3 regions of the Citricoccus sp. SGAir0253 genome follow, and region 3 is predicted to be linked to each of the others. Evidence: riboswitches for the same ligand, from Rfam matches in the RefSeq annotation. Region 3 holds a riboswitch; each other region holds the start of a gene.
What was found. A riboswitch is a leader RNA that binds a small molecule or an ion and turns the genes downstream of it on or off. The one in region 3 is predicted to bind glycine.

Region 1: it holds a riboswitch for glycine, as region 3 does, so the genes downstream of both, cycA (D-serine/D-alanine/glycine transporter) here and gcvH (glycine cleavage system protein GcvH) in region 3, are expected to answer to the same signal.
Region 2: it holds a riboswitch for glycine, as region 3 does, so the genes downstream of both, E7744_RS14210 (HAAAP family serine/threonine permease) here and gcvH (glycine cleavage system protein GcvH) in region 3, are expected to answer to the same signal.

What each region holds. Positions count from the first base shown of each region.
Region 1 is NZ_CP039424.1:650,294-659,580, forward strand. Features, by position in the region: gene E7744_RS02950 (prenyltransferase) at 1-15, shown strand, start outside; gene E7744_RS02955 (hypothetical protein) at 17-781, shown strand; partial or broken gene E7744_RS16095 (glycosyltransferase family A protein) at 778-1,350, shown strand; gene E7744_RS02965 (pyrimidine dimer DNA glycosylase/endonuclease V) at 1,487-2,092, opposite strand; gene cycA (D-serine/D-alanine/glycine transporter) at 2,277-3,758, opposite strand; glycine riboswitch at 3,909-4,007, opposite strand; TPP riboswitch at 4,190-4,293, shown strand; gene E7744_RS02975 (ECF transporter S component) at 4,384-5,052, shown strand; gene E7744_RS02980 (ABC transporter ATP-binding protein) at 5,212-6,795, shown strand; gene E7744_RS02985 (energy-coupling factor transporter transmembrane protein EcfT) at 6,792-7,589, shown strand; gene E7744_RS02990 (aminotransferase class IV) at 7,606-8,757, opposite strand; gene E7744_RS02995 (MMPL family transporter) at 8,902-9,287, opposite strand, start outside.
Region 2 is NZ_CP039424.1:3,248,071-3,257,357, forward strand. Features, by position in the region: gene E7744_RS14200 (SDR family oxidoreductase) at 51-710, shown strand; gene E7744_RS14205 (YciI family protein) at 799-1,161, shown strand; gene E7744_RS14210 (HAAAP family serine/threonine permease) at 1,207-2,589, opposite strand; glycine riboswitch at 2,747-2,846, opposite strand; gene E7744_RS14215 (VOC family protein) at 2,964-3,347, opposite strand; gene E7744_RS14220 (NADPH-dependent FMN reductase) at 3,472-4,050, shown strand; gene E7744_RS14225 (GNAT family N-acetyltransferase) at 4,146-4,751, shown strand; gene E7744_RS14230 (maleylpyruvate isomerase N-terminal domain-containing protein) at 4,767-5,324, opposite strand; gene E7744_RS14235 (dihydrofolate reductase family protein) at 5,513-6,094, opposite strand; gene E7744_RS14240 (dihydrofolate reductase family protein) at 6,098-6,736, opposite strand; gene E7744_RS16530 (phosphoribosyltransferase) at 6,740-7,456, opposite strand; gene E7744_RS14250 (hypothetical protein) at 7,662-7,910, shown strand; gene E7744_RS14255 (OBAP family protein) at 7,928-8,656, shown strand; gene E7744_RS14260 (DUF4383 domain-containing protein) at 8,773-9,264, shown strand.
Region 3 is NZ_CP039424.1:1,966,947-1,976,233, forward strand. Features, by position in the region: gene E7744_RS08700 (ABC transporter ATP-binding protein) at 1-567, opposite strand, end outside; gene E7744_RS08705 (iron ABC transporter permease) at 564-2,144, opposite strand; gene E7744_RS08710 (extracellular solute-binding protein) at 2,236-3,294, opposite strand; gene E7744_RS08715 (AMP-binding protein) at 3,374-6,223, opposite strand; gene E7744_RS08720 (4'-phosphopantetheinyl transferase superfamily protein) at 6,274-6,837, shown strand; glycine riboswitch at 7,001-7,100, shown strand; gene gcvH (glycine cleavage system protein GcvH) at 7,440-7,820, shown strand; gene glyA (serine hydroxymethyltransferase) at 7,817-9,169, shown strand; gene E7744_RS08735 (L-serine ammonia-lyase) at 9,181-9,287, shown strand, end outside.

The sequences.
Region 1 (9,287 bases), 1.3 Mb from region 3:
GCGTGGGGGCGCTGAGATGGCCTCGCCACGGACCGGTGCCCACGCCGTCACCCCCGCCGCGGTCCGGCGCATGCTGGGGGTGCCGGGCCGCTGGTCCGGCGCGGTCGCGGCCCTGGCGACGGCGGCCAGCGTCCTGGGCCTGCTGGCCACGCTGTGGGACGGCCCGGTGGCGGCGGCCCTGTTCGCCCTCGTGCTCCTGGGGGACGTGGTGGTGCGGCTGGCGCCCCTGCGCCCGCCCGTGCAGGCCGTCACCGTCCTGTGCCTGCCGGCCGCGGCCTGGGCGGCGCTCGCGGACGCCTACCAGCGCGTGTCCGGCCTCGACCTGCTGGCCCACTGGGCCGTCACCGGGCTGCTCGCGGTCCTGGCCGCGGCGCTCGTGGGCCGCGGCGGGTGGCTGCGCGCCACGCCGGCCGGGACGGTCCTGCTCACCGTCGCCCTCGGGACCACGCTGGCCGTGGTGTGGGAGTTCGGCGAGTGGGTGGGACACACCCTGCTGGACCCGGGCATCCAGGTCGGCTACGACGACACGGTCGGCGACCTCGCCGCGGGCGCCCTCGGCGCCCTGGTGGCCGGCCTCCTGCACGATCGCCTGGTGACCGGGACGCCGCACGGCGGCAGCCGGGGCGGGGCCTCGCCCGCCCACGGGGTATCCGCCGAGGGGGCGTCCGCCGGCGGTCGCCGGACCGGGGCGGCGACCGACGGCGGCACCCCGGCCACGCGCACGCCGGCGGGCTCCCCGGGCACGCTCCCGTCGAGGCCCCCCGTGGGACCGGCCGCATGAGCGCCGGGACCGCGGCACCCGGGGGGATCCCCGAGGGGGAGGGGGTCAGCGTGGTCATCCCCGCCCGGGACGACGCCGTCCTGCTGGCCCGCTGCCTGGCCGCCCTCGCGCGGCAGACGCTGGCCCCGGCCGAGGTCATCGTCGTGGACAACGCCTCCACGGACGGGACCGCGTCCATTGCCCGCGCCCACGGGGCGCGCGTGCTCGAGGAGCCCTCGGTGGGCATCTGGGCCGCGGCCGCCACCGGCTACGACGCCGCCCGGGCCCCCGTGATCGCCCGGCTCGACGCGGACTCGCTCCCGCCCGCCGACTGGGTGGAGCGCATCGCCGAGGGGATGCGGCGCCGTCCGGCGTCCGTGGCGATCACGGGCTGGGGCGTCTTCGAGGACCTGCCCCGCCCGGTGGGGATCCCCGTGGCCGCCGCCTACCTGGGCGCCTACTACGCCCTGGGCCACGCGGCCGCGGCCGGGCCCGTGCTGTGGGGCTCGAACATGGCCATCCGGCGCTCGGCGTGGCACGCGGTGCGCGACCGGGTGCACCGCACCGAGCGCGAGGTGCACGACGACATGGACCTGGCCCTGGTCCTCGGGCCGCGGCAGGAGGTGGTGCTCGACCCGCGGCTCGTGGTGGGGGTCTCCGCCCGGTCCCTGCGCGGGGGCGCCCAGCTGGGACGCCGGATGCGCCGGGCCGTGCGCACCCTCGACCTCAACTGGGCCGAGTCGCGCCCCTGGCAGCGCTGGGCCGAGCGCGGCCGGGCGTCGTCCGCTCCCACGCCTCCACGGGACCCGGGACCACCACGAACAGCGGGTGCACCTCCGGCACCGTGACGTCCGCCAGCGGCGCGCCCCACTCGGGGCTGCGCAGGGCCAGCTTGGCCAGCAGGTGCTCCCACTCGTACAGGACCTGGCCCTCGGTGGCGGGGACCCGCGCCACGGCCGGTGTCCGGGCCGGTGCCCCGGTGACGCCGGCGACGGCACCCCCGGCCGGGCCCTCGACCGGCTCGGCCGGGCCCTCGACCGGCTCGGCCGGGCCGAGGGGGGACTCCGGGGCCGCGGGCGCGACCGGGGCGGGGTCGATGCGCGTCCGGTCGAAGCGGTAGCCTCGGGACTGCGCCTCGTCGGCGAGGGCCTCGAGATAGGCCCGCACCGCGGCGAGCGGTTCCGGGTGCGCCCGGAAGCGCTCGAGCTGGGGGTGGGAGCGGTAGCCGCGGGTCCGTCCGGCCAGCACGGCCTGGGCCAGCAGGGCCTCCCGCCAGCCGCCCGTGAGGCCGGGGCGGTCGAGGTACTTCGGGTGCAGGGTCCACAGGCGCATGGTCCCATCATCGCGCGCCTGCGCCGGTGGGCGCCGGACGGGACGCACCGGTGGGTGCCGGGCCGGAGAGGCCGACGGGCGCCGGACCGGAGAGGCCGACGGGCGCCGGACCGGAAACGCCGACGGGTGCCGGACCGGATGGTCCGACGCCCGTCGGGTCGGGAGGGGGTGGCCTCCGCCGGGGTCAGCGGGTGGGGGTGGGCTGGCCGGTGGTGGCGTGGCGTTGCTGGTACTCCCGGGCCACCTTGGCGTCGTGGGCGGCGCGCAGGGCCTGGTGCTCGGGGTTGCGGCGCAGCACGAGGTAGCCGGCGCCGAGGGCGAGGAACCAGGCCGGGGTGGACAGCAGGGCGGCCAGGGTGTCGGGCTGGGTGGTCAGGGCCCAGACGACGAATCCGAAGAAGCCGAGGACCACGTAGGGCATGAAGGACCCGCCGGGCATCTTGAACGCGCTGGCCGCGTGCAGGTGGGGGCGGCGGTGCCGGTAGACGAGGTAGCTGACCAGGATGATGGACCACACGAACATGAAGCACAGCGCGGAGATGGTGGTGACCAGGGTGAAGGCCTCGGCGACCCCGCCCTCGGCGTAGAGCAGGGCGACCCCGGCCAGCAGGAACATGCAGGAGAACAGCAGGGCGTTGCGCGGCACCTGCCGGGAGGACAGGCGGGCGAAGCGCTGGGGGGCGTCGCCCTCCTGGGCCAGGCCGTAGATCATCCGGGAGGTGGAGTAGATCCCGGAGTTCGCCGAGGAGGTCGCGGAGGTGAGCACGATGAAGTTGACCACCCCGGCGGCCCCGGCGAGCCCGGCCAGGGCGAACATGCCCACGAAGGGGGACTCCTCGGCGCTGTAGGCGGTCCAGGGCTTGACGGCCATCAGCACGACCAGGGCGCCGACGTAGAACAGCAGGATGCGCACCGGGATGGAGTTGATCGCCCGGGGCAGGGTCTTCTCGGGGTCCTTGGCCTCGGCGGCGGTGGTGCCGACCAGCTCGATGCCCACGAAGGCGAACACGGCGATCTGGAACCCGGCCACGAAGCCCATGAACCCGGTGGGGAACATCCCGCCCTCGGTCCACAGGTTGGCGAACGCCGCCCGGGTGCCGTCGGACTCGAAGCCGGTGATGATCATCACCAGGCCCACCACGATCAGGGCCAGGATGGCCACGATCTTGACCAGGGCGAACCAGAACTCGGTCTCGCCGAAGGCCTTGACCGAGGGCAGGTTCAGCCCCACCAGCAGCACGATGCACACCACCGCGGGGATCCACAGGGGCAGCTCGGCCCACCAGAAGGACACGTAGTGGGCGATGGCGACCACGTCGGCGATGCCGGTGACGACCCAGCAGAACCAGTAGGTCCAGCCGGTGAAGAACCCGGCCCAGGGGCCCAGGATGTCCGCGGCGAAGTCCGCGAAGCTCTTGTACTCGGTGTTGCTCAGCAGCAGCTCGCCCATGGCGCGCATGACGAAGAACAGCATGAACCCGATGATCATGTAGACGAAGATCACCGAGGGCCCGGCCACCGAGATGGTCTTGCCCGAGCCCATGAACAGGCCGGTGCCGATGGCCCCGCCGATCGCGATCAGCTGGATGTGGCGGTTGGACAGCGCCCGCTCCAGGTGCGGGGACTGCGGGGTCTCACTCGCAGGACGTGCTTGGGTAGTGGTCATCGAGGAACTCCAGGGGTTGCGCGGTGTCCGCGTCGTCGGTGGGTTCCTCCCCCTCTGTTGCACGGCCTGAGAGTTTTCGCCCCACCCGGACCCGGGGGAACCTGCTCCGTCGGCGAGCACGGGCGAGACCGCGCTACTTTCCAGAGATGCCTCGGTGCGGCGGTACGGGGACCTGAGAGTTTCCCGGGGAGGAAATTGCTCCTACGGTGCCCGACCGGATGACGGACGGGACTCTCCCGCCGCACGTCAACGGCTATTTCGTTGTGACAGCCATCACATCCTAGGGGCAATGAATGAGGAATGCAACGATTTCCTGCGCAGTGCCCCGCCGCGCGGCCGACGGCCGGGCCCTCCCGCCCGGTGGCGGCCCAATGGAAGGTGGGCCTCCGCCCGGACGCCGACCGGCCGGGTGGACTATGATGGACGCACATCTGGAACGACAGGGGAGCGCCTCACGGCGCTGAGAGTGCGCGCAGCGCAGACCCTCGAACCTGCCCCGGCTAGCACCGGCGAAGGAAGTCGAGTTCTCCGGTGGACCGCGGGGCGGGCATCCCGCACGGCCCAGGCCGTGCCGTGCCGGCCTCCCGGGTACACCCCCCTCCTTGGATCCTTGAGGAGGACGACCATGGGCCCCGCCCACCACACCCACCCCACCGACCGGTCCGCCCGGACCGGCACCGCCGCCGCCGGCCGGCGGCCCGTCCCCACGCGCCGCAACTGGCGCGTGGTGGACATCGTCGTGGCCGCCGTCATCGCCGTGGCCAGCGGCGTCATCTTCTGGGCCTGGAACCTGGCCTACGCCGGGATCGGCGGCCTGTTCTTCGCCTTCCCGCCCTCGGCCGGGCTCGTGGCCGGCATGTGGCTGTTCCCGGCCGTGCTCGGCGGTCTCGTCATCCGCCGGCCCGGCGCGGCCCTGTTCACCGAGCTGGTGGCCGCGGCCGTCTCCGCCCTGCTGGGCTCCCAGTGGGGCCTGACCGTGCTGGCCTCCGGGCTGGTCCAGGGCCTCGGCGCCGAGCTGGTGCTGCTGGCCTTCCTGTACCGCCGCTTCACCCTGCCCGTGGCGCTGCTCGCCGGCCTGGCCACGGGCGTGTTCGGCGGCGTCAACGACGCCTTCGTCCAGAACTGGTTCCCCGAGTACACCCTCGAGTGGAAGTGGATCTACGTCGCCTGCGTGGGCGTCTCCGGGCTGGTCATCGCGGGCCTGCTGTCCTGGCTCGCCACCCGGGCCCTCGCGGCCACCGGGGCGCTGTCCGCCCTGGCCTCCCGCGGGGCGCACCGGGAACCGGTGGCCTGATCCGTGCCCGAGGCAGTGCAGTCGCCGCCCGCGTCCCGGCGCCGGGCCCCGACGCCGGCCCCGCCCCTGGGGGACTCGCAGCTGCAGGGCTCGGCCGGCTCCCGGCCGGGCGCCGTCCGGGAGGGACGCGCGCCGGCCCGACCGGCGGGCGGCGCCACCATCACGGCCTCCGGCTGGGGCTGGCGGCACGCCGGCCGGGAGCGCGCCGCCGTCGCCGGCCTGGACCTCGTGGTGCCGGCCGGCCAGCGGGTGCTGCTGGCGGGGCCCTCCGGGGCCGGCAAGTCCACCCTCCTGTACGCCCTGGCCGGAGTGCTGGACCCCGCGGACGAGTCCGAGGAGACCGGCCGGCTGCTGCTGGACGGGGTGCCCACGCACGCGCTGCGGGGCCGCGCCGGGCTCGTGCAGCAGGACCCGGAGACGCAGGTCATCCTCTCCCGCGTGGGGGACGACGTGGCGTTCGGGGCCGAGAACCTGTGCGTGCCCCGGGAGGAGACGTGGGCGCGCGTGCGCCGCGCGCTGGACGCCGTGGGGCTCGGCGAGGCCGAGGGCATCTCGCTGTCCCGGGACACCGCCCGGCTCTCCGGCGGGCAGAAGCAGCGGATGGCGCTGGCCGGGATCCTGGCCATGCGCCCGCCGCTCGTGCTGCTCGACGAGCCGACCGCGAACCTGGACCCCGCCGGGGTGCTCGAGGTCCGCGACGCCGTGCTCGCCGTGGTCGAGGCCACGGGGGCCACGCTCGTGGTCGTGGAGCACCGGCTGGGCACGTGGGCCGAGCACGTGGACCGGTTGCTCGTCCTCGAGCCCGGCGGCGGGATCAGCCACGACGGGACCCCCGCGGAGCTGCTCGGCCCGGGCGCCGTGCGCGAGGAGCTGGCGGCCGCCGGCGTCTGGGTCCCGGGCGTGGTCCCCCAGCCGGTCCCCGCCCCGCCCTCCGCCATCGAGCGGTCGAATCCGCCCCGCCGAAGCCCCGTTCCGGGCCCGGACCGGGGCGGAATCGACCTGCAGGTGCCCGGTGGGGGGCTGCTGGCGGCGCGGGGACTGGCCGTGTCCCGCGAACCGGTGCGCCCGGGATGGCGACGCCGGCTCGGCCCGCCGCCCGTCCCGGTCCAGCGAGACCTGGACCTCACCGTGGGACCCGGGGAGGCCGTCGTCGTGACGGGGCCGAACGGGGCCGGGAAGTCCACCCTGCTGCTCACCCTCGCCGGGCTGCTGCCGGCCCACGGCGGCACCCTGCGCGCCGGGCCGGCGCTCAAGGGCGCCGACGGGGACCGGCTGCCGGACGACCCGGGCCGCTGGCGCGCCGCGGACCTGGTCAGCCGGATCGGCACGGTCTTCCAGGAGCCCGAGCACCAGTTCGTGGCCACCACTGTGCGGGAGGAGTTGGTGTTCGGCCCGCGGCACGCCCGCGACCCGCGGACCCGCCAGCGGCTGTTCACGGACGAGGAGGCCGCGGCCCGCGCCGACGAGCTGCTCGCGGTGCTGGGCCTGTCCGCCCTCGCCGACGTCAACCCCTTCACCCTCTCCGGCGGGGAGAAACGGCGGCTGTCCGTGGCCACCGTGCTGGCCGCCGGCCCGCGCCTCGTCTTCCTCGACGAGCCGACGTTCGGCCAGGACGCCGTCACGTGGGCCGTGCTCACCGGGCTGCTGCGGCGGCTCGTGGCCGAGGGCCGCTCCGTGGTGGCCGTGACGCACGACGCCGACTTCGCCGCCGCGCTCGGCGCCCGGGTGGTGGAGCTGTCATGACGGCGGCCGCCCCCTCCCGGCCGGTGGCCGTGTCCGTGTTCGAGCGGGCCAACCCGCTCGCCAAGCTGCTGGCCCTGCTGCCCGTCACCGTGGTGCTCGTGGCCTCGATGGACTGGGTGTCCTCGGGCATCGTGCTCCTCGCCGCGGTGGCGCTGCTGCCGCTGTCCGGGATCCGCACCGGGGAGTTCCTGCGCCGGGCGTGGCTGCTCGTGGCGGCGGCCCTCGCCTCCGCCTGGGGCACCGCCCTCGTGGGGGAGGACTCCGGGCGGGTGCTGCTGGCCGCCGGGCCGCTGGACGTCACGGAGGGCTCCGTGCTCGCCGGGGCCGCCACGGGACTGCGCATCCTCGCCGTCGCGCTGCCCGGGGTCATGGTGTTCATCACCACCGACCCCACCGACCTGGCGGACGCGCTCGCCCAGCGCCTGCGTCTGCCCGCCCGGTTCGTCCTCGGCTCGCTCGCGGCCTTCCGCATGCTCGCGGTGCTCACGGACGAGTGGCGCACCCTGGGCCAGGCCCGGCGCGCGCGCGGCGTGGGCACCGGCGGGAACCCCGTCCGCCGGACCGCGTCCTGGCTCGGCCAGGCGTTCGGCCTGCTGGTCCAGGCCATCCGCCGGGCCACCCGGCTGGCGGTGACCATGGAGGCGCGCGGCTTCGGGGCCGGGGAGCGCACGTGGGCGCGCGAGTCCCGGTTCACGCCCCTGGACGGCGCGGTGGTGGCCGCCGGGTTCGCCCTCGCCGCGCTGGCCGCCGGGCTGGCCCTGGGCACCGGGGCGTGGAACCTCGTGTGGTCCTGACCCGGCCCGGGGCCGCTCAGCCGAGCGGGCCGTGCTGCCCGGGGGCCAGGTCCTCGGCGAGGAACGCCGTGAGCCGGTCGGTGAGCTCGGCGTCCACGCCGAGCGCCACCCCGTCCAGGCTCTTCACGGGTGCCACCCCGCGCACGGAGGACACGAGCCAGACCCCGTCCGCGTCGAGCAGGTCGGAGGGGACCAGCGGTCCGTAGCCGAGGTCCCAGCCGGCCGCCTGGGCGGCGGCGAAGATGGTGCCCTGGCTGGTGCCCGGCAGGATGCCGGAGCTGCGCAGCGGGGTGACCAGCTCCACGGTGGTGCCGCGGCCGCCCGCGGCCGGCACGCGCCGGGCCATCAGCACGGTGGAGGTGGGCCCCTCCAGGACCTTGCCGTCGGCGGACACGAAGATCACGTCGTCCGCGCCCTGGGCCGCCGCGTGGCGCATGGCGGCCATGTTCACCGCGTAGCTCAGCGTCTTGGCACCCAGCAGCAGCCACGGGGCGCGCTCGGCGGCGGCCGAGTCGAAGCCGCGGTCCAGCAGGAGCACGTCCAGCCCCTCCCGCCGGGTGGCGGCCAGGCCGGGGGAGACAGGGGAGACCAGCACCCAGTACGTCCCGGTGAGCCCCGCGGCGTCCGCGGCCCCCGGTCCGCCCGCGGTCGCGCCCGGCGCGGCCGCCGCCCCGGACCGGGCCGCGGCCGGGGAGGTGTGGTCCGTCAGCTCGCCGTCCGAACCGGTGTCCGCGGTGCCGTGCACGTAGTGGCCCCCGCCCGGGGCGCCCTCGGGACCGCGCGTGGCCACGAGCTTCACGACGGCGTCCCGGCCCGGGTTGCCGGCGGCGTAGGCCTCGAGCCCGGCCAGGGCGGCGCGCCGCCACGTGGAACCGGAGGGCACCGGCAGTTCCAGGGCCTCGGCCGAGGCCGCGAGCCGCTCCAGGTGCGAGTCCTCCTTGCGGATCCGGTGCCCGGACGGACCGGCGACGGCGGTCATGGTCTCGAAGATCCCGTCACCGCGGGTCAGGCCCTGGTCCGTGACGAGGACGGCCGGCTGCCGCGGATCGGCCACCCGGATCGCCGGTCCGGCGGGGGAGGGCTCGAGGAACACGACGACGGAGCCGCCGGCGGCGGGGACGAAGGGGCCGCCGGGGGTGGCGCGGGAGGCTGCGGGTGCTTTCGTCATGCCGCCAGCCTACGCACCCCTCCGGCGCCGCCGCGCACGCGGCGCGGGGCAGGTGCGCCCCCGCCCCGCGCCGGTCGTGCCCCGCCCCGGTCGTGCCCCGCCCCGGTCGTGCCCCGCCCCGGTCGTGCCCCGCCCCGGCCGCGCTCAGGCCCGGGCGGGCTCGGGCTCGGCCCGGTGGCGACCGGTGCCGCCGACCCCGCCGGCCCCCGCGCCGTACCCCGAGCCGGAGCCCGCCGCGGGACCGGACCGGCCGTCGTCGGGCCCGTGGCCGTGGTCCCGCTCGAGGGCGGCGCCCTCCACGTCCACGTTGGGCAGGATCCGGTCCAGCCAGCGCGGCAGCCACCACGCGGCCTCGCCGACGAGGTGCATGAGCGCGGGCATCAGCAGCAGGCGCACGAGCAGGGCGTCCAGCAGCACGCCGAAGGCCAGGCCAAAGCCGATCGGCCGGATCATGGCGGACTCGGCGAAGACGAAGCCGCCGAACACGGAGATCATGATGATCGCCGCGGCCGCGACCACGGAGCGGCCGG
Region 2 (9,287 bases), 1.3 Mb from region 3:
GGTGACACAGTGGCGGGAGGAGACCGCACCCGGACGGAAGGACCCCACGCATGGCGAAATACCTGATCATCGGCGGACACGGCAAGGTCGCCCTGCTCACCGCTCCCCTGCTGGCCCGCGAGGGGCACGAGGTCACGGCCGTGATCCGCAATCCGGAGCACGCCGGGGACGTGGAGGCCGCGGGCGCCACCCCGCTCGTGCTGGACGTGGAGACCGCCTCGCAGGACGAGCTGGCGAGCGCGTTCGCCGGCCAGGACGCGATCGTCTGGTCGGCCGGGGCCGGCGGGGGCGACCCGCGGCGCACCTACGCGGTGGACCGGGACGCCGCCATCCGGTCCATGGACGCCGCCGAGCAGGCCGGCGTGCGGCGCTACGTCATGGTGTCCTACCTGGGCGCCCGTCCGGACCACGGCATCCCGGAGGACGACTCCTTCCACGCGTACGCCGAGGCCAAGGCTGCCGCGGACGAGCACCTGCGCCGCTCCGGGCTGGACTGGACCATCCTCGGCCCGGGCGCGCTGACGCTGGACGAGCCCACGGGCCGGATCCGGCTCGCGAGCCCGGAGTCGGTCGGCGAGCGCCGGGAGACCTCGCGCGGCAACGTCGCCGAGGCGATCCGCGTGGTGCTGGCCGCCGAGCACGCCGTCGGCCACCAGTACGAGTTCGTGGACGGCGAGGAGCCCATCGTCGCCGCCGTCGCCGCCTCCTGAGTCCCCGGCCCCCGCCGGAGTACCCACCCCCCAGCCGTCCCAGCCGTCCCAGCCGTCCCAGCCGTCCCAGCCGTCCGAGGAGGACGCCATGCCCCAGTTCATGATCTCCGTCTGGCACGCCCCCGGCATCCAGCAGCGGCCCACGGGCCCCTACGGATCCGAGGAGGAGATGCAGGCGGCGTTCCAGGCCGTCGGCGAGTTCAACGAGCAGCTCCAGGCCGAGGGGGCCTGGGTCTTCGCCTGCGGGCTGGACGCCCCGGAGCTGGCCTCCGTGGTGGACGGCCGGCGGGAGGAGCCACGGGTCACCCAGGGTCCGCTCGCGAAGTCCATGGAGTCCATGGGCGGGTTCTGGATCGTGGAGGCCTCGGGGCCCGAGCAGGCGCGGGAGATCGCCACCCGCGCCTCGCGGGCGTGCGGCCAGCGCGTGGAGCTCCGGCCCCTCCAGGGCTGAGCGCCGCCGTCGGGCGCGCCCGAGCGCCTCCCGCCGGGGACCGGCTCAGCCGACGAGGCCGAGCAGGATCCCGCCCACGGCCACCACTCCGGCGACCACCACGAACACGTTGGACAGCGCGCCGCGGAAGGGCGCCAGGGCGGGCACCTTCCGGATGGCGTACATGGGCATCAGGTAGAGCACGGCGGCGATGACCGGCCCGGCCAACGACTCGATGAGCCCCAGGATGCTCGGGTTGAGCACGCCCGCCAGCCACGTGCTGGCGATGAGGAACACGCTGATGCCGATCCGCAGGGCGCGGTCGGGGATGCGCCGGGCCTGCGGGTCCACCATGCCGCGCACGATGCCCTGGGCGCCCTCGAAGGCGCCGAGCCAGTGGCCGAAGAAGGACGAGCCGATCGCGGTCACGGCCACCGCGGGGCCCAGCCAGGCGATGACCGGCAGGCCCATGACGTTGGCCAGGTGCGAGAGCACGGGCAGGTTGGCGTCCTTGGCCTCCTGCAGCCCCTCCGGGCCGAGGGCGAGCACGCAGGACCACACGAAGCCCATGGTGAAGACCACCAGCAGGGTCGCGGTGACGCGCAGGATGGAGGAGGCCTTCCGCACCGAGCCCGCGCCGTACTCGCGGCGCAGGGACAGGGAGAACTGGGAGATCGCCGGGGAGTGGTTGAAGGCGAAGACGAGCACCGGGATCATCAGCCACAGGGACATCCCGAAGTCGCCCGCGGCGGGCACGGCGCCGAAGCCCTCGAGGGACCAGGACGGGATCAGCAGCAGGGTGACGGCGAACAGCACGGCGATCAGCGGGTAGACGAGCCACTGGGTGACCACCAGCATGACGCGCTGGCCGGCCACCATCACGGCGGACATCAGCAGCACGAGCACCCCGGACAGCAGCCAGCGCGGCCACGGGTCCAGACCGAGCTGGTTCACCATGAGGCTGTCCACGGTGTTGGTGATGCCCACGCCGTAGATCAGCACGATCGGGAAGATCGCCAGGAAGTACAGGACGGTGACCACGCGGCCGGCGGCCGGGCCGAAGTAGTCCGCCACCACGCCGGTGATGTCCCGGTCCGGGCGCGGGGAGGCGCACACCATGCGGGACAGGGCGCGGTGGGAGAGGTAGGTCATGGGCCAGATCAGCACCGTGGCGACCAGCAGCGGCCACAGCCCGCCCAGGCCGGCGTTGATCGGCAGGAACAGCACGCCGGCGCCCACGGCAGTGCCGAACAGCCCGATCGTCCAGCTCGTGTCGAAGCGGTTCCAGCGCGGCGCGGCGGGACTGTCGGCGGCGGGGCCGGCCGCGGTGCCGCCGGCTCGGCCCTCGCGGACGAGGGTGGCGGTCGGCGCGGCGGGGCCGGCGTCGGTCCCGACGGCGGCCGGGCCGGCCTCGGTCCCGGTGGCGGGCCCGGTGGGGCGGGGTTCCATGGGTACTCCTCAGGTGGACGGGGGACGGTCGGTCCCTGCGTGTCCTCCCCGCTCTGTCCGTGGACCTGAGAGTGTTCGCGCCGCTCCGCCCGTTGCCGGGCGGCCCGCTTGCCCCGTCGGTGGCCGCGCGTGGGTGTGGCGGCGCTCTCCAGAGGTGCCCAGCGGTCCGGTACGGGTGCCTGTGAGTTTCCCGGGGAGGGCTTGCTCCGTCGGCGTCGCGCATCCGGGTGGAGCGGGATCTCTCCCGGACCGCTCAGTGGCTGATTCCGGGAGGACACTGTAATGCGCCTCACACGCGGGGGCGAATTCGCGCATCCGCCGCCGGGGGCGTATAAGCCGGTCCGGAGGCGCGGCCGGGCGGGCCGGTGCGGCGCTCAGTCCTGGTGCAGGCAGATGAGGTTGCCCACCGTGTCGTCCACCAGCGCGTCCGTGCCGCCGTACTGCTGCCGGGTCGGCTCCATGACCACGCGGGCGCCGCGGGCCCGGACCTGCTCGAACTCCTCGGCACCGCCGGTCAGGGTCATCGCGAAGGCGGGTCTCCCCGCCGCGCGGGTCTCCTCCTGGTAGGCCCGCGCGGCACCCTCCGCACGGCCGAGCACCAGCGAGGCGCCGCCGTCGGGCCCCGGGGCGCGCAGCGAGAGCCAGCGGAAGTCCCCGGCGGCGTAGTCGGTCTCCACCTCGAGACCGAGCACCTCGGTGTAGAACCTCTTGGCGGCGTCCTGGTCGTCGACGAGCAGGTGGGCCTGGGTGATCTTCATGGGCTGGTCCTCTCCGCAGGGCCGCGCTGCCGCGGCGTCACCCCCTAGTGTGGTGGCGGGGCACCGGCCCCGCCACCACATCCGCCACCACGTCCGCCACCACGGCACCCGGGAGGACCACGTCATGAGGATCGGCATCGTCATCGGATCGGTTCGCGAGGGGCGCCTGGGCGCATCGGTCGGCGACTGGGTGGCCGCCCGGGCCCGCGCGCTGGACGCCGGCGCGGAGGTGGAGTGGGAGGTGCTGGACCTCAAGGACTTCGACCTGCCCCTGATGACGGACGAGGACTGGGCGCAGGCCGAGGACGGGCCGGCCGAGGTGCACCGCTGGCGGGACGCCGTCGCGGCCTGCGACGGCTTCGTGTTCATCACCCCCGAGTACAACCGGAACATCCCGGGCGCGTTCAAGAACGCCTACGACCTGCTCTCGCGCCAGTGGATGGACAAGACGCTGGCGATCGTGGCCTACGGCGGCCTCGGCGGCGTGCGGGCCAACGAGGCCTGGCGGATCACCACCGCCGCGTACAACATGCACGTGGTGGGCGACTCCGTGAACCTCGTGCGGCGCACGGACTTCCCGGGCGGCGAGCTGGCCCTGACCGACCACCATGACCGCTCCCTGGCCAAGGTCCTGCACCGGCTCGTGGAGCTCACGCGCGCCGTGACCCCCGCGCGCGCCGAGCGCGCCGCCGTGCGCGGCTGAGCCCGGCGGGATCCCATGGACTCCCCCGCACCGGTGCGGACGGCGCCGGGCCGCCTCCCCACCCCCGGGGCACGGCCCGGGGATCGGGAGGACCGGTGACGCGCCCGACGCCGGCCCCGCCGCCCCCCGTGCCCCTGCACACCGAGCGACTCGTGCTGCGCTACGTCCGCGAGGCGGACGCCCCGGCCCTGCTGCGCTACTACCGCCGCGAGGACACCACCCGGTACCTGCTGGACGGCCCGTGGGACGGGGAGAAGGCCCACCGGGAGGCGTCGCTGCGCTCGGGCCGGCTGCACATCGAGGCCGCCGGGTTCGCCGTGTGCCTCGTCGCCGAGGAGGTGCCCCCGGCGGTCCCGCCGGCGCCGGCGGGCGCCGTCGTCGGGGACCTGTCCCTGTGGGCCGTGGACGGGACGCTGTCCCTCGGCGAGGTCAGCTGGGTGTTCGACCCGGACGCGGGCGGCCGCGGGCTGGCCACGGAGGCGGCGGGAGCCCTGCTGGACCTCGCGTTCGGGCACTACGGCATGCACCGGGTGCGGGCGCGGATGGACGCCCGCAACACCGCCTCGGCGCGGCTCTGCGAGCGCCTGGGGTTCCGGCGCGAGGGGCTGCTGCGCCAGGACTGGCTCATCAAGGGCGAGTGGACGGACACCCTCGTCTACGGGCTGCTCGCCGCGGAGTGGCGGGGCGGTCCGGGGGCCTGAGCCCCTGGACCGGGCTCAGAGGGTCTGGGGGCGCCGCCGCCGCACCGCGCGGCCCGTGCGCCCCAGCACCTGCTCCTGGCGGGAGGCGCCCGGGGCCACGGGCACGGCCTCCTTGAAGATGCCGGGGGCGTAGGCGGCCTGGCCGTAGCCGTCCACGGCGGCATCGACCTCGGCGAGCTCCTCGTCCGTGAGGCGGTGGTCCTCGCCCTGCGAGGTCGCCAGGTCCCAGCGGTGGACGATGAGGTCCATGCCGTAGAAGTCGAGCAGCACCTGGCCCACCGTCGAGTCCCCGAACGGCGTCTCCAGCGGCCGGGACACGAGGTCCCCGTCCCGCACCAGGGCGGCCATGGCCGCGGCGTGCGCGTTCCACTGCTCCGCCGGGGTGCCGGCTACGAGCGGGACCTCCCGGCCGTGCCGGAGCATGAACTCGCGGTGGGTCTGCATGAGGTGGTCCAGCACGTCGGCGGCCGTCCAGCCCTCGCAGGGGCTGGGGGCGTCCCAGTCGGTGACGGCGTTGACGACCTCGGTCAGCGGGTCGGCGTGTCGGTCCCAGGTCTCGGCGAGTGTGCTCATGGCTCCATGGTGCCCACACCCGGGCCCACGTGGGAGGTCTGGCCGCCAATCGGTCGCCCCGGGCGCGCCGGCGGGCGCCCGGCCGGCGTCCGGCCGGCGTCCGACCGGCGTCCGGCCGGCGCCGAGTCCGCATCCCCCGGCCCGCGGGATTCTCCCGGTGCCGGACGCGCGAGGGCCTTCGCCCGGGCTCAGGCCTCGGCGCCGGCCGCGAGCCGCTCCACCCGGTGGCGCAGCGCCACCGCACCGCCGGCGAACCGCCGTTCCGCGACCAGCTCGAGGTCCATCCGCAGTCCCGCGGGGAACACCGCCAGCCCGCCGCCGATGACGATCGGCAGCAGCACCTGGCTCACCTCGTCCACGAGGCCGGCGCGCAGCGCCTGGGCGGCCAGGGTGGGCCCGCCGATCAGCAGGTCCCCGTCCGCCTCCTCCTTGAGCCGGCGCACCACCGCGGGGTCGAAGTGCCGCCGCAGCGTGGTGCGCCGCGTGGACACCTCGTCCAGCGTGGAGGAGTAGACCACCTTGTCCGCCTCCTGCCAGACCCGCGCGAACTCCGCGGTCACGGGGTGGCCCTCGATCAGCTCGGTGTCGTGTTCCCAGGCCGTCATCAGCTCGTAGGTGCGGCGGCCGTAGAGGTGGACGGCCACGCCGGCCAGCTCGTCGTTGGCGTACTGGTGCACCTCGGCGTCCGGCTCGGCCCACGAGAAGTCCCCCGCCTCGTCGGCGATGAACCCGTCCAGCGAGGCGATGACCGAGTAGACGAGACGTCCCATGGCTCAGTCCTCCTGCTCCGAGCCCAGCCCGGCCAGGGTTTCCTCGCCCGCGTCGGCACCGGCGGCGGACGCCCGCGGACGCACGGGGGTGTCCAGGCCGGCCGGCTGGTAGGCCGCGTACACGACCCCACCCGGGAAGACCCGGCCGTCCACCCGGCGCAGGTGCGGCACGTCGAACCCGTCCGGGAAGAAGGACCGGCCGCGGCCCTGCCAGGCCGGGTACGTGAACATCCGGAACTCGTCCACGAGGGCCGCGAGGATGAGCGCGTGGGCCAGGCGGATGCTGCCGGTGACGACCACGTCGCGGCCCGGCGCCCGGCGCAGTGCTCGCACGGCCTCGAGCGGGTCGCCGGGGACCACGGTGGTGTTCCGCCACCGCGGGTCGGTGAGGGTGGAGGAGACCACGCGCTTGTCCGCGGCGTCCAGGGCCGCGGCCACCCCGGTGGTGTCCCCGGACTGCCGCGGCCAGTAGCCCCGGAGGTCCTCGAAGGTCCGCCGTCCCAGCAGCAGCACGTCCTCCTGGGCGGTCTGGCGGCGCAGCTCCGCGGAGAGCTCGGGGTCCTGCCGGGCGGGGTCGAACCAGTCCTCGAGCATCTCGACCCGGCCGTCCAGGGTCATGTTCTGGGAGACGACGATGCGCACGGCTCAGCCGCTCCCCTCGGACCCCGCGGACCCCTCCGGGCCGACGCCCCCCGCCGGACCGCCCGGGGAGGGGCCACGGCCCGCACCGAGGATGGCGGCCACCCGGGCGTCGTCCACGGCGGAGAAGTCGCGGTAGTGCTCCCCCACGGCCCGGAAGCGGCGCGGGGTGGCCAGCACCTCGATCTCGTCCGCCTCCCGGCTCATGAGCATCGTGTCGACCGTCGTGCGCGAGGCCACCGGCAGGGCCAGCACCACGTGGGCCGCCCCCAGCTGCCGGGCCACCCGGCACGCCACGCGCGCCGTGGCGCCCGTGGCCATGCCGTCGTCGATGATCACCGCCGTCTTCCCCCGGAGGTCCAGCGGTTCCCGGCCGGCGCGGAAGGTCCCGGCGCGCCGCTCCAGGGTGGCGTGCTCCTGCTGCTCCACGAGGCGCAACTGCTCGGCGGTGACGGCGAAGTGCCGGATGGTGCCCTCGTCCGTCAGGCGCACCCCGTGCTCGCCGATCGCGCCCATCGCGAGCTCCGGATAGGCCGGCACGCCCAGCTTGCGCACCATGATGACGTCCAGCGGGGCACCGAGTTCGCGGGCCACCACCTCCGCGACCGGCACCCCGCCGCGCGGCAGGCCCAGGACCACGACGTCGGCCCGCCCGGCCCAGCGCGGGGCGAGCCGCGCGGCCAACTGGGCGCCGGCGTCGTACCGATCCGTGAACTCGGGCACATGCCCTCCCGGCGGTGGGTGGTGGTTGCGCCCAGCGTAGGCGGAGCGCCCGAGGTCACGGTAGGGACGGCCGCCGGAGCTCCGGCGCCGGGGCCGCCGGGACACCCGGCGGGCGTGACCCGGGCGGGCATCCCGTGCCAACGCGCCGGCACCGGGGCTAGCGTGGGGCATTCCGACCACGTGTGACGAGGGAAGGACCACGGACATGTCCCATCACGGCGACGACGAGCACCAGCAGGGATCCGCCGGCCCGGACCGTGGTGAGCGGTCCCGGCCGGAGGAGATCCTGGAGGACCGTGCCGACGAGTGGGTCGTCTCGGACGAGGAGGCCGTCCTGGCCTACAACGCGAATGCCGAGCGCCCGGACACGCCCGGGGCCGAGGGTTCCGGGCAGGCCAACGAGGCCGACGAGGCCGACGAGGCCGACGACAGTGGTACCGAGCGGGCGGAGTGACGGGGAGGGAGGCAGGCATGGCCAAGCGGGACAGCCCGACCACGCCGGCGGGCGAGGGCAAGGGAGCATGGCTCGCCACGCTGGAACTGGGCGCCAGGATGCTGCAGGACACGGCGCCGCTGAAGGGGTTCGACGTCTACGTGTGCGGGTTCCACCCCGCGAAGGACGACCCCTCGATGCAGATGGAGGCGCACCACTACTGCCGGGTCGTCAACGACGACTTCATCCAGGCGGTGCTCTTCGACGGCAACACCGCCGAAGCCAACCTCATCGGGATCGAGTACATCGTCTCGGAGGAGCTGTACGGGACCCTGCCGGTGGAGGAACGCGACTACTGGCATCCCCACAACTTCGAGGTGCTCTCCGGCCAGCTCGTGGCCCCGGGCCTGCCCGCCGTCGCGGAGAAGGCGCTGATGAGGCGACTGCTCAACAGCTACGGCAAGACCTGGCACACGTGGCACACCGGCCGGCACGACCTCGGCGGCGGGCACCAGCTGCCGCTGGGCGACCCCATGCTGATGTGGTCCTTCAACCGGGACGGCGAGAACGACCCGGCCCTGGAACGGGACCGCGAGTCGGCCCTGGGCCTGGACACGGCCGCCACGCGCCGGCAGCGCCAGGACCTCGCGGACCACGCGCATCCGCAGCACGGCGTCGACGCCCTCGCCGACCGGTTCACCGGCACGGTGCCCCTGCCCGGGGTCGTCGACGCCGACGCGCCGGAGGCGGGCCCGGCAGGGGGCTGAAAGGGGTGGTTGCCGGGCTGCCGGGACCACGAGGCCTTCACTCTCCGGGATCCGGGGAGCATGATCGGCGCCATGGCATCCGCCATGAACCCGCTGTCCGCCCGAGGGGGTACACCATGAGTACCGCACCGGGCCGGTCGCCGACCGGCCGCACCCATGCCGGAGACACCACGCACCGCAGTCCGGTCCAGGTCGTGGCGCTGCTCTACGGCATCGTCTTCCTGCTCGTGGGGATCGCCGGGTTCATCCCCGGCCTCACCACCAACTACGACTCCCTGCAGTTCGCGGGCCACCAGTCCGAGGCCATGCTGCTGGGGATCTTCCAGGTCTCCATCCTGCACAACGTCGTCCACCTGCTCTACGGCATCGCCGGACTGGCCCTGTCCCGCACGGGCACCGCCGCACGCCAGTTCCTGCTGTGGGGCGGCATCGTCTACCTCGTCCTGTGGCTCTACGGCCTGTTCGTCGGCCAGGACTCCCCGGCCAACTTCGTGCCGCTGAACAGCCCAGACAACTGGCTGCACCTGGCGCTGGGCGTGACCATGGTCGCCCTGTCCTTCCTGCCCCGCAGGACCACCACGGACCACTACGCGGCGGATCGTCCCTGACCGCTGCCGACCGACCCGAGAGG
Region 3 (9,287 bases):
GGCGGTGGCGCCGGTGGCCTTCAGGGCGCGGGCGGTCGCCTCGCGGGTGGCGGCCCGCAGGGCGGTGTCCAGGGAGGAGAACGGCTCATCCAGCAGCACGAGCTCGGGCCGCGGGGCGAGCGCCCGCGCCAGCGCCACGCGCTGCTGCTGCCCGCCGGAGAGCTGGTCCGGCCGGCGGTCGGCCGCCTCCGCGGGCAGTCCCACGAGCTCGAGCAGCTCGAGCACCCGGGCGCGGTGCCGGCGGCGCGGCCAGGGCAGCCCGAAGGCGACGTTGGCGGCCACCGTCAGGTGCGGGAACAGCCCGCCCTCCTGGCGCACGTAGCCCACGCCCCGGCGCTCGGGCGGGACCCAGGTGCCGGGCCCGGCCACCGCGCGGCCGCCGATGCGCACCTCGCCGGAGCGCGGGGCCAGGAAGCCGGCCACGACGCGCAGCAGCGTCGTCTTGCCGTTCCCGGACCCGCCCAGCACGGCCGTCGTGGTGCCGGCGGCGACCGTCAGGTCCACGTCCTGCAGCACCGCGTCACGGCCGTACCCGGCGGTGACGCCGCGCAGCGTGAGCTCGCTCATTCTTCCTCCAGGATCTGCCGCCGCAGCAGCAGGGTCAGCGGGACGGACAACACGATCATCACGGCCGCGTAGGGGGCAGCGGCCGCGTAGTCCAACTGGCTCGCCTCGCGCCAGAACGCCAGCGCCAGGGTGTCCATGCCGGTGGGGGCCAGCAGCAGGGTGGCGGTCAGCTCCGTGCTGACGGCCAGCGCCACGAGCACCAGCCCCGTGCGCACGGCCGGGGCCATGAGCGGCAGGACCACCCGCACCAGCACGGCCGGACCGCCCTGTCCCAGCGAGCGCGCGGCCTCGGACAGCTCGGGCGGCGCCGCGGCCAGTCCGGCCCGCAGCGAGACCATCGCGCGGGGCAGGAACAGGATCGCATACGCCAGCACCACCAGCCACACCGTCTGGTACAGCGGCCGCACCCAGGTCACCGCGAGGGTGACCAGGGCCAGGCCGATCACGACGCCGGGCAGGGAGCTGGCCACGAAGGTGACGCGCTCGAGCAGCAGGGTCAGCCCGGACCGGCGCCGGTTCAGCAGCCAGGCCCCCGGGAAGGCGGCGAGCGTGGCCGCCAGGGCGCCCAGGGCCGCGAGCCCCAGCGTGCTGAGGGTGACGGCGAGCAGGTCCCCGTCCAGCAGCCCGGCCGGCCCCGGCCCGGCGAGCAGCCAGCGGACCACGGTGACCACCGGGACCACCAGGGCGGCGCCGACGAGGGCGGCCAGGAACGCGAGCGCGGGCACCGTCCAGGCCCCCAGCCGGTGGGGGACGGCGCGGCGCTGGGTCCCGGAGCCGAGGCGGGCGACGCGGCGCCGGCCGCGGGCGACGAGGTCCAGCAGCAGGGCCACGAGGCACAGCCCGACGAGCACGGAGGCGAGCAGGCTGCCGGCGGTGTCGCTGAAGCCCACGGCATACTGCTGCATGATCGCCGTGGTGAAGGTCTGGAACCGCATCATCTCCAGCACGCCGTACTCCGCGAGCAGGTGCAGGGCCACGAGCAGCGCGCCGCCGCTGAGCGCCGGTCGCAGCCGGGGCAGGACGGTGCGGACCATGGCCGCCGTCGGCGAGAGGCCGAGGGAGCGGGCCACCTCCTCGTCGCCCGGGTCCAGGGCGCGCAGCAGCGCCGCGACGGGCAGGAAGACGAACGGGTAATAGGCCAGCGTGGTGACGAGCGCGGCCCCGCCGAACCCGGTGAGCCCGGGGGCCACGGTGACCCACGCGTAGGCGCTGACGAAGGAGGGCACGGCCAGCGGGGCCAGCAGCAGCGCGCGCCACGCCCCCGCGGCCGGCAGTGCGGTCCGCTCCACCAGCCAGGCGGCCAGGGTGCCCACCACGACGGCGGCCGGCACGGTCACGGCGATGAGCATCCCCGTGTTGCCCACCAGTTTCCCGATGCGCGGCCGGGCCAGGTAGTCGACGGCCTCGGCCCAGCCGTCCGCGAGGGCGCCGGGCAGCACGATGAGCAGGGGCAGGACCGTCAGGACCGCCACGAGCACGGCGGCGAGGGCGACCGGCCAGGGGGCGGCGCCGGGAGGGGGGCCGAGGCCGGTGCGGCGGCCGGCACCCGGCAGCGGGCCCGCGAGGGGGCCGGCCACGACGGTCCCGGCGGGCCCGGCTGCCCGGGCTGTCCGGCTCCCCCGGCCCGGCCGGGTGGCGACGGGACGCGGGTCCGCGTCCGCCCGCGGGCTAGAGGATCCCGGCATCCGTCATCAGCTCGATCACCGTGCCGGAGTTCAGCGCGGAGGGGTCGACGGCGGGGGCCTCGAGCTCGTCCAGCGGGGGCAGCGCCGGGTCGGACTCCACGCCCTCGCCGACGGCGTACTCCATGGAGCCGGAGTCCACGAGCGCCTGCTGCCCCTTCGGGCCGGTGACGTACTCGAGGAACTGCTGGGCCTCGTCCGGCATGTCCGAGGACGCCAGCACGCCGCCGGCGGACAGGCTCACGAAGGCCCCCGGGTCCTCCCCGCCGAAGTAGTGCAGCCTCGTGTTGCCGCTGCCCTCGCCGGCCTCGGCCTGGTCGCGGTACCAGTAGTAGTGGTACATGATGCCGACCGGCACCTCGCCGGCGTTGACCGCCTTCATGGTGGCGATGTTGTTCTGGTACACCTCGGCGTTCTCGGCCAGGGACTCCAGCCACGCGCGCGTCTCCTCCTCGCCGCGCTCGGCGAGCATCCCGGCCACGATCGCCTGGAAGTCCGCGCCACCCGGCGCCGCACCCCACTTGCCGGCCCACTCCGGGTCGGCGAGGTCCATCATGGACGTCGGCAGCTCGTCCTCGCTGATGAGGTCCGGGTTGTAGACGAGGACCGTGGAGCGGGCGGCGATCGGCACCCACAGTCCGGAGGAGGGCGACAGGTCCTCGCGCAGCTGCTCGCGGGTGCCCTGGTCCACCTCCGCCAGCAGGCCCTCGCGCTCCACGACGGTCATGGCCGGGGAGTTCTCCGTGAGGAAGACGTCCGCCGGCGAGGCCTCACCCTCCTGGACGATCATGTGCCCCATCGAGGAGTCCTGGCCGTCGCGCACCTGCGTGGGGATCCCGGTCTCCTCCGTGAACGCCTCCGCCACGGCCTCGGTGACCTCGATGTGCTGGGCGGAGTAGACCTGCAGCGTGTCCGGCCGTGCCTCGTAGGCCTCCTCCGCGGAGGTCCCTCCGCCCGCCGGTTCCCCGGCTCCGCCGCCGCACGCGGTCAGGGCCAGCGGCAGGGCCAGGGCGAGGGCGAGCAGGGAGCGGGTCGTGGTCGGCATGGGGGTCCTTCGTGTCGGTGGTCGAGATCCGGGATGGTCGAGGGGGTGGGGTCGGGGTCCGGGAGGGCGCCGGGGGCGGTCAGGGCTGCGGTGCGGGGACGAGGCCCTGCAGCCGCCGCATCGGCCGGTCGGCGAGCCACCACACGAGGCAGCCGGTGGCCAGGGCGGCGACCGTCTCGACGACGTCGTCCTCGAAGGAGGACAGCACCATGAACTGGACGAGGTAGACGTACAGCGAGGCTGCGGCCAGCACCCCCACGAGCGGCAGGGCGAGCGCCGGGACGCGCAGCCGCGGCACCCAGACCAGGACCAGCAGGCCGACGAGGATCGCCAACTCGCGGCCCGGCTGGTCGGGGAAGAACCATGCCCCGCCGACCACGGCGAGCCCGGCGGTGATCCACCGGCGCCGCGTGCTGTCCGCCCACGCGGCGGCCGCCCCGACCCCCACGAGCCACAGCGTGGTCGGCATGATCGACTGGGCCATGTGGCTGTCCGTGAGGGACAGGACGAGGAACCGGGGCACGAGTGCGGCGGCCGTGAACCACGCGGCCACCCGCCACGGGTCCCGCCGCCAGGCCCGGGACACCGCGGGGACCGAGAGCACCGCCACGAGCACGAGCACCGAGGCCAGCAGGGCGTCGATGAACCAGTACTCGTTGGCCGTGGACCCCTCGGTGGTGTCCCCGGTGATCCAGTGGCTCAGCATGATGTTCGACCACCCGTAGCGGCCCGTGGTCAGCATGCCGACGGCGGCGATCAGCATGGCGGGCACGGCCACGCCGATCGCGATGCGCGCGGTGGAACGCCACCGGCCGGCCACCGTGGGCACGGACAGCCCGAAGCGGGCGGTGTTGAACCCGGCCACGGCCATCAGCACGTGGGCCCCGCCCATGAGGTCGATGAGGTCGGCGTGCGAGCCGCAGATCGCCACCACGGCGACAGCGCGCAGTACCACGGAAGTCTCCACGCCGCGCCAGGCCAGCGCCGCGCGGGCGCGGTCCCGCCACGGGCGTCCCGGGGCACGGCGCGTCCCCTGGCGACCCGGGCGGTCCCCGCGCCCCGGGGCGGTGGGGGCGGCGCCCCCGACCGCGGCACGCCCAGCCGGTGCCCCACGGTCAGGGCCGGCGGCACGGCCGCGCTCCAGGCCGAGCTCCACGAGGTCGGACAGCGGACGGTGGTGCCAGTCGCGCGGCAGGGGCCCGAGGAGCCGCTCCAGCCGGGCCGAGGCCTGCACGTGGCTCAGGGAGTCCCCACCGTGCTGCACGAACGTCCGGTCCAGGTCGGCGGCGTCGAGCACGAGGACCGAGGAGACGGCCGCGGCGACGCCGGCGGCCAGGCGCGTGCGCGCGTCCAGGGGCGCGGTGGCGTCGGCCGCCTCGCCGGCGTGCTCGCCGGCAGCCGGCGCGCGGTCCTGTTCCGGAGCCGTCCCCCGGGGTCCCGGTGCGGCCGGGGCCGCGGTGCGCGGGCCGGCGTCGGGCGCCGTGGCCTGCTCCGCGACGGAGCGCACCAGGGCCGCGCTGGCGGGGCGGTCCACCTTGCCGTTGGGCAGCCGGGGCAGGGGCGCGACGGCGACGGCGACGGCCGCCGGGCCGAGCCCGGAGGCGGTGCCGGCGAGCCGGCGCACCTCGGTGGACACCTCGCGGTCCGCTCGCCCGGCCACGGGCTCGACGGCCACGGTGAGCCGGCTGCCGTCCCCGCCCACGCACGCGCGGTACCCGGCCGTGTCCAGCCGGTCCTCGACCGTGCCGACGTCGATCCGCACGCCCATGACCTTGGTGAAGCCGGAGCGCCGGCCGACCAGCCGGAGCAGGCCGTCGGGGCCGATGCCCCCCAGGTCGCCCGTGCGCAGTTCGTCCAGCATGGCGCCCAGGGCGAGGTCGTCCGGGTGCTCGGCGTAGCCCATCATGACGCCCGGCCCGCGGACCACCACCTCCCCGGCCCCCTCGGCGGCCTCGGGGACGGTCGTGTCCAGGTGCAGGGTCGTGTCCGCGACCGGCCGGCCCACCGAGTCGGGGTGCGCTGCGACCAGGGCGGGGTCCAGCACGCAGATCCGGGCGGTGGCCTCGGTCTGGCCGTACATCACGGACAGCCCCCAGCCGTGGCGCTCGCCCAGCGTCGCCGTGCGGAGCACCCGTTCCGGGCCCATCCGGCCGCCGGCCTGGGCCACGAGGCGCAGCGAGGGGTGCGGCCGGTCCAGCGCACCGGTGGTCTCCATCAGCTCCACGAGGTGCGGCACGACGGCCAGGGTGGTGACGCCGAGCCCGTCGACCGCCGACCAGAAGTCCTCGTCCAGCACCGATCCCTCGTGCAGCACCACGGAGGCGCCGGCCACGAGGTGGGAGTGCAGCACCGAGAGGCCGAAGGTGTAGTGCAGCGGCAACGAGGTGATGGCCCGGTCCTCGGCGGTGAGCGCCAGGGCCTGGGCGATCGCGGCGGCGTTGTGGTGCAGGTTGGCATGGGACAGCCGCACGAGCTTCGGCGAGCCCGTGCTCCCGGAGGTGCTCAGCAGCAGCGCGAGGTCCGGGTGCAGCAGGTGCCGCGGGGCCGCCTGCAGCACCTCGAAGGGGCGCACCGGATCCCCCGTGGCCGTGACGTCCGGGGCGTAGCGCTCGAGCACGGCGGAGGCCCGGTCCTCGCCGGCCGTCACGAGCGCCACGTGGCCGGCCTCGAGGGTGGCCAGGTAGGACAGCACGCCCAGCAGGTCCCGGCCCAGCGGCAGGTGGACGAGCCGGCGGCCCTCGGCCGCGTCCGGCAGCCGCGCCGCGAGGCCGGCGACGGCCGCGCCCAGCTCGGCGTGGGACATCGCCCGGCCGGAGGCGGACACCACCGCCGGGCGGTCGGCGTGGACGGGGTCGGCGAGCGGCGCGAGCGAGGGACGAGTGGGACGGTCGAGCACCGGGGATGGCGTCGACCCGGCGGTCAGGGTCACATAGGTTAGGCTAACCTGCCCCAAATAGCCCAGGCAATCACGAGGTAAATATGACGGTGGAGATCCGGTGGGCTCTGCTCACCGCCGCGCACGCCGGCCTGCTGCCCGTCCTGAGCCCGCTCGAGCGCCGGCGGATCGAGTCCCTCGACCGCCCGGCGGACCGGGCCCGCTCCCTCGTCGCCGCGGCGCTGCTGCGCGTGGCGGTCGCCGAACACCTGGGCCAGTCCCCCGCCGAGGTGGCGGTGGACCGCACCTGCCCCGAGTGCGGCCGGCCCCACGGCGCGCCACGGATCCTCGGCGCCGGACCGACCCCCCCGGTGCCGCACGTCTCCGTGTCCCACTCCGGCCTGCTCGTCGTGGTCGCCCTGGACCCCGGCAGCCCCGTGGGGGTGGACGTCCAGCGCGCAGCCGACCTGGAGGACCCGGCCGGCGCTGCCGCGTGGGCGCGGTCGGAGGCGCTGTTCAAGGCGCGGGCGACCGGCTACGCGGCGGACCGCGTCTCAGTACGTCATCTCGAGGCGCCCCTGGACGGCTACGCCGCCGCCCTGGCGGGCGCGCCGGACCGCCTCGCGTCCCTGCGGGCCAGCCGCTGGGACGGTGCTGCCGGCCGGTGACGGCGGGCGCCGGGGGGCGCCGGGAGGTGGGCGACCGGCCGCCGCCGGAGCGGCGTCGAGGGCCGCCATGGTGTCCCGCCGAGGGCCCGTGGCACGCGACGCGGTTGATCGGGAGGCGCGGGAGCGACTACGCTGTGAGGGCAGTCACAGGCTGCAGGGCCGTTGACGTGCGGCGGGAGAGTCCCGTCCAGCAGCACTGGTCGGGCGCCGAAGGAGCAATTCCTCCCCGGGAAACTCTCAGGCAACCGTACCGCCGCACAGAGGCACATCTGGAAAGTAGCGCGGAGTCACTCCGGGCTCGCCGACGGAGCAACCCCCTCCCCTCCGGGAGGGACGAAAACTCTCAGGCCACGCAACAGATCGGGGAGGAACCACAGACGCCGCGGGCGACCGCGCAGAGACCTGGAGTTCCCCCGATGACCATCACCTCCCTCCGCCCGTGGACCGCCCGCGCGCCCCGGCCCCTGACGGGGTCCGCCGCGCCGTGCTCCGCCCCGGGTCCCGGGGGCTGCGTGGTCCGCGGGTCCGGGTCGTGCGCCGGCGCCCCGGTGTCCTGAACCCTTCCAGATCCAGCCTCACCGTCACGTCCGAGAGGAACACCCATGAGCACTGTCCTGTCCGCACTGCGCTATTCCGCCGAGCACGAGTGGATCGACGGCGCCTCGCCGGCGCGCGTCGGCATCAGCCAGGTGGCCGCCGACGCGCTCGGCGACGTCGTCTACGTGGACCTGCCCGAGGCCGGCTCCACCGTCACCGCCGGCGAGACCTGCGGCGAGATCGAGTCCACCAAGTCCGTCTCCGAGCTGTTCACCCCCGTCACCGGCACGGTGGTGGAGGTCAACGACCAGGTCGTGGACAACCCGGCCCTGGTCAACGAGGACCCGTACGGCGCCGGCTGGCTGTTCACCGTGGAGGTGTCCGAGGAGGGCCCGCTGCTGTCCGCCGCGGAGTACGCCGAGGCCAACGGCGGTGAGCTGGCATGAGCGTCCTCGACCAGGAGATGACCGCCGTTCCGGCGGAGTTGACGCGGTCGCTGGGGGAGCTGGATCCGGAGGTGGCCGGGCTGATCGATGCCGAGCTGGACCGGCAGCGTTCGGGCCTGGAGATGATCGCCTCGGAGAACCACACGGCCGCGGCGGTGATGGCCGCCCAGGGCTCGGTGCTGACGAACAAGTACGCCGAGGGCTACCCGGGCAAGCGGTACTACGGCGGGTGCGAGCACGTGGACGCGATCGAGACGATCGCGATCGAGCGGGCCAAGGCCCTGTTCGGGGCGGGCTTCGCCAACGTCCAGCCGCACTCCGGGGCCCAGGCCAACGCCTCGGTGATGCACGCGCTGATCCGTCCCGGGGACACGGTGCTGGGCCTGGACCTGGCCCACGGCGGGCACCTGACCCACGGGATGCGCCTGAACTTCTCCGGCCGGCTCTACGACATCGTCGCCTACGGGGTGGACGAGGCCACCCACCGGGTGGACATGGACCAGGTCGCCGCCCTGGCCCGGGCGCACCGGCCCAAGCTGATCGTGGCCGGCTGGTCGGCCTACCCCCGCCAGCTGGACTTCGCCGCGTTCCGGGCGATCGCCGACGAGGTCGGGGCGTACCTGATGGTGGACATGGCCCACTTCGCCGGGCTGGTGGCCACCGGGCTGCACCCGAACCCGGTCCCGCACGCCCACGTGGTGACCTCCACCACGCACAAGACCCTGGCCGGCCCGCGCGGGGGGATCATCCTGACCAACGACGCCGAGATCGCCAAGAAGGTCAACTCCGCGGTGTTCCCCGGCCAGCAGGGCGGGCCGCTGGAGCACGTGATCGCCGGCAAGGCGGTCGCGTTCCGGATCGCCGCCGGCCAGGCGTTCGCCGACCGGCAGGCCCGGACCCTGGCCGGGGCGCGGATCCTGGCCGAGCGGCTCACCGCTGAGGACGTGGCCGGGCACGGGATCACCGTGCTGACCGGGGGCACCGACGTGCACCTGGTGCTGGTGGACCTGCGCGACTCGTCCCTGGACGGCCGGCAGGGCGAGGACCTGCTGGCGCAGGTGGAGATCACCATCAACCGCAACGCGGTCCCGTTCGACCCGCGCCCGCCGATGGTCACCTCCGGGCTGCGGATCGGCACCCCGGCCCTGGCCACCCGCGGGTTCGGCGAGGCCGCCTTCACCGAGGTCGCCGAGATCATCGCCGCCACCCTGGTCGCCGGGGCCACCGCCGCCGCCAACGGCACCGAGGTCCCCGACACCGTCCTGGCCGGACTGCGCGACCGCGTCACCGCCCTGGCCACCACCCACCCCCTGTACCCGGAACTGGCGCCCCTGGCGCCCGGACTGTAAGGAGTCGCAGCATGGCCATCAGTGTCTTCGACCTCTTCACCGTCGGCATCGGTCCCTCCAGCTCCCACACCGTGGGACCGATGCGGGCCGCCCGCCGTTTCGCCCAGACCCTCGCCGA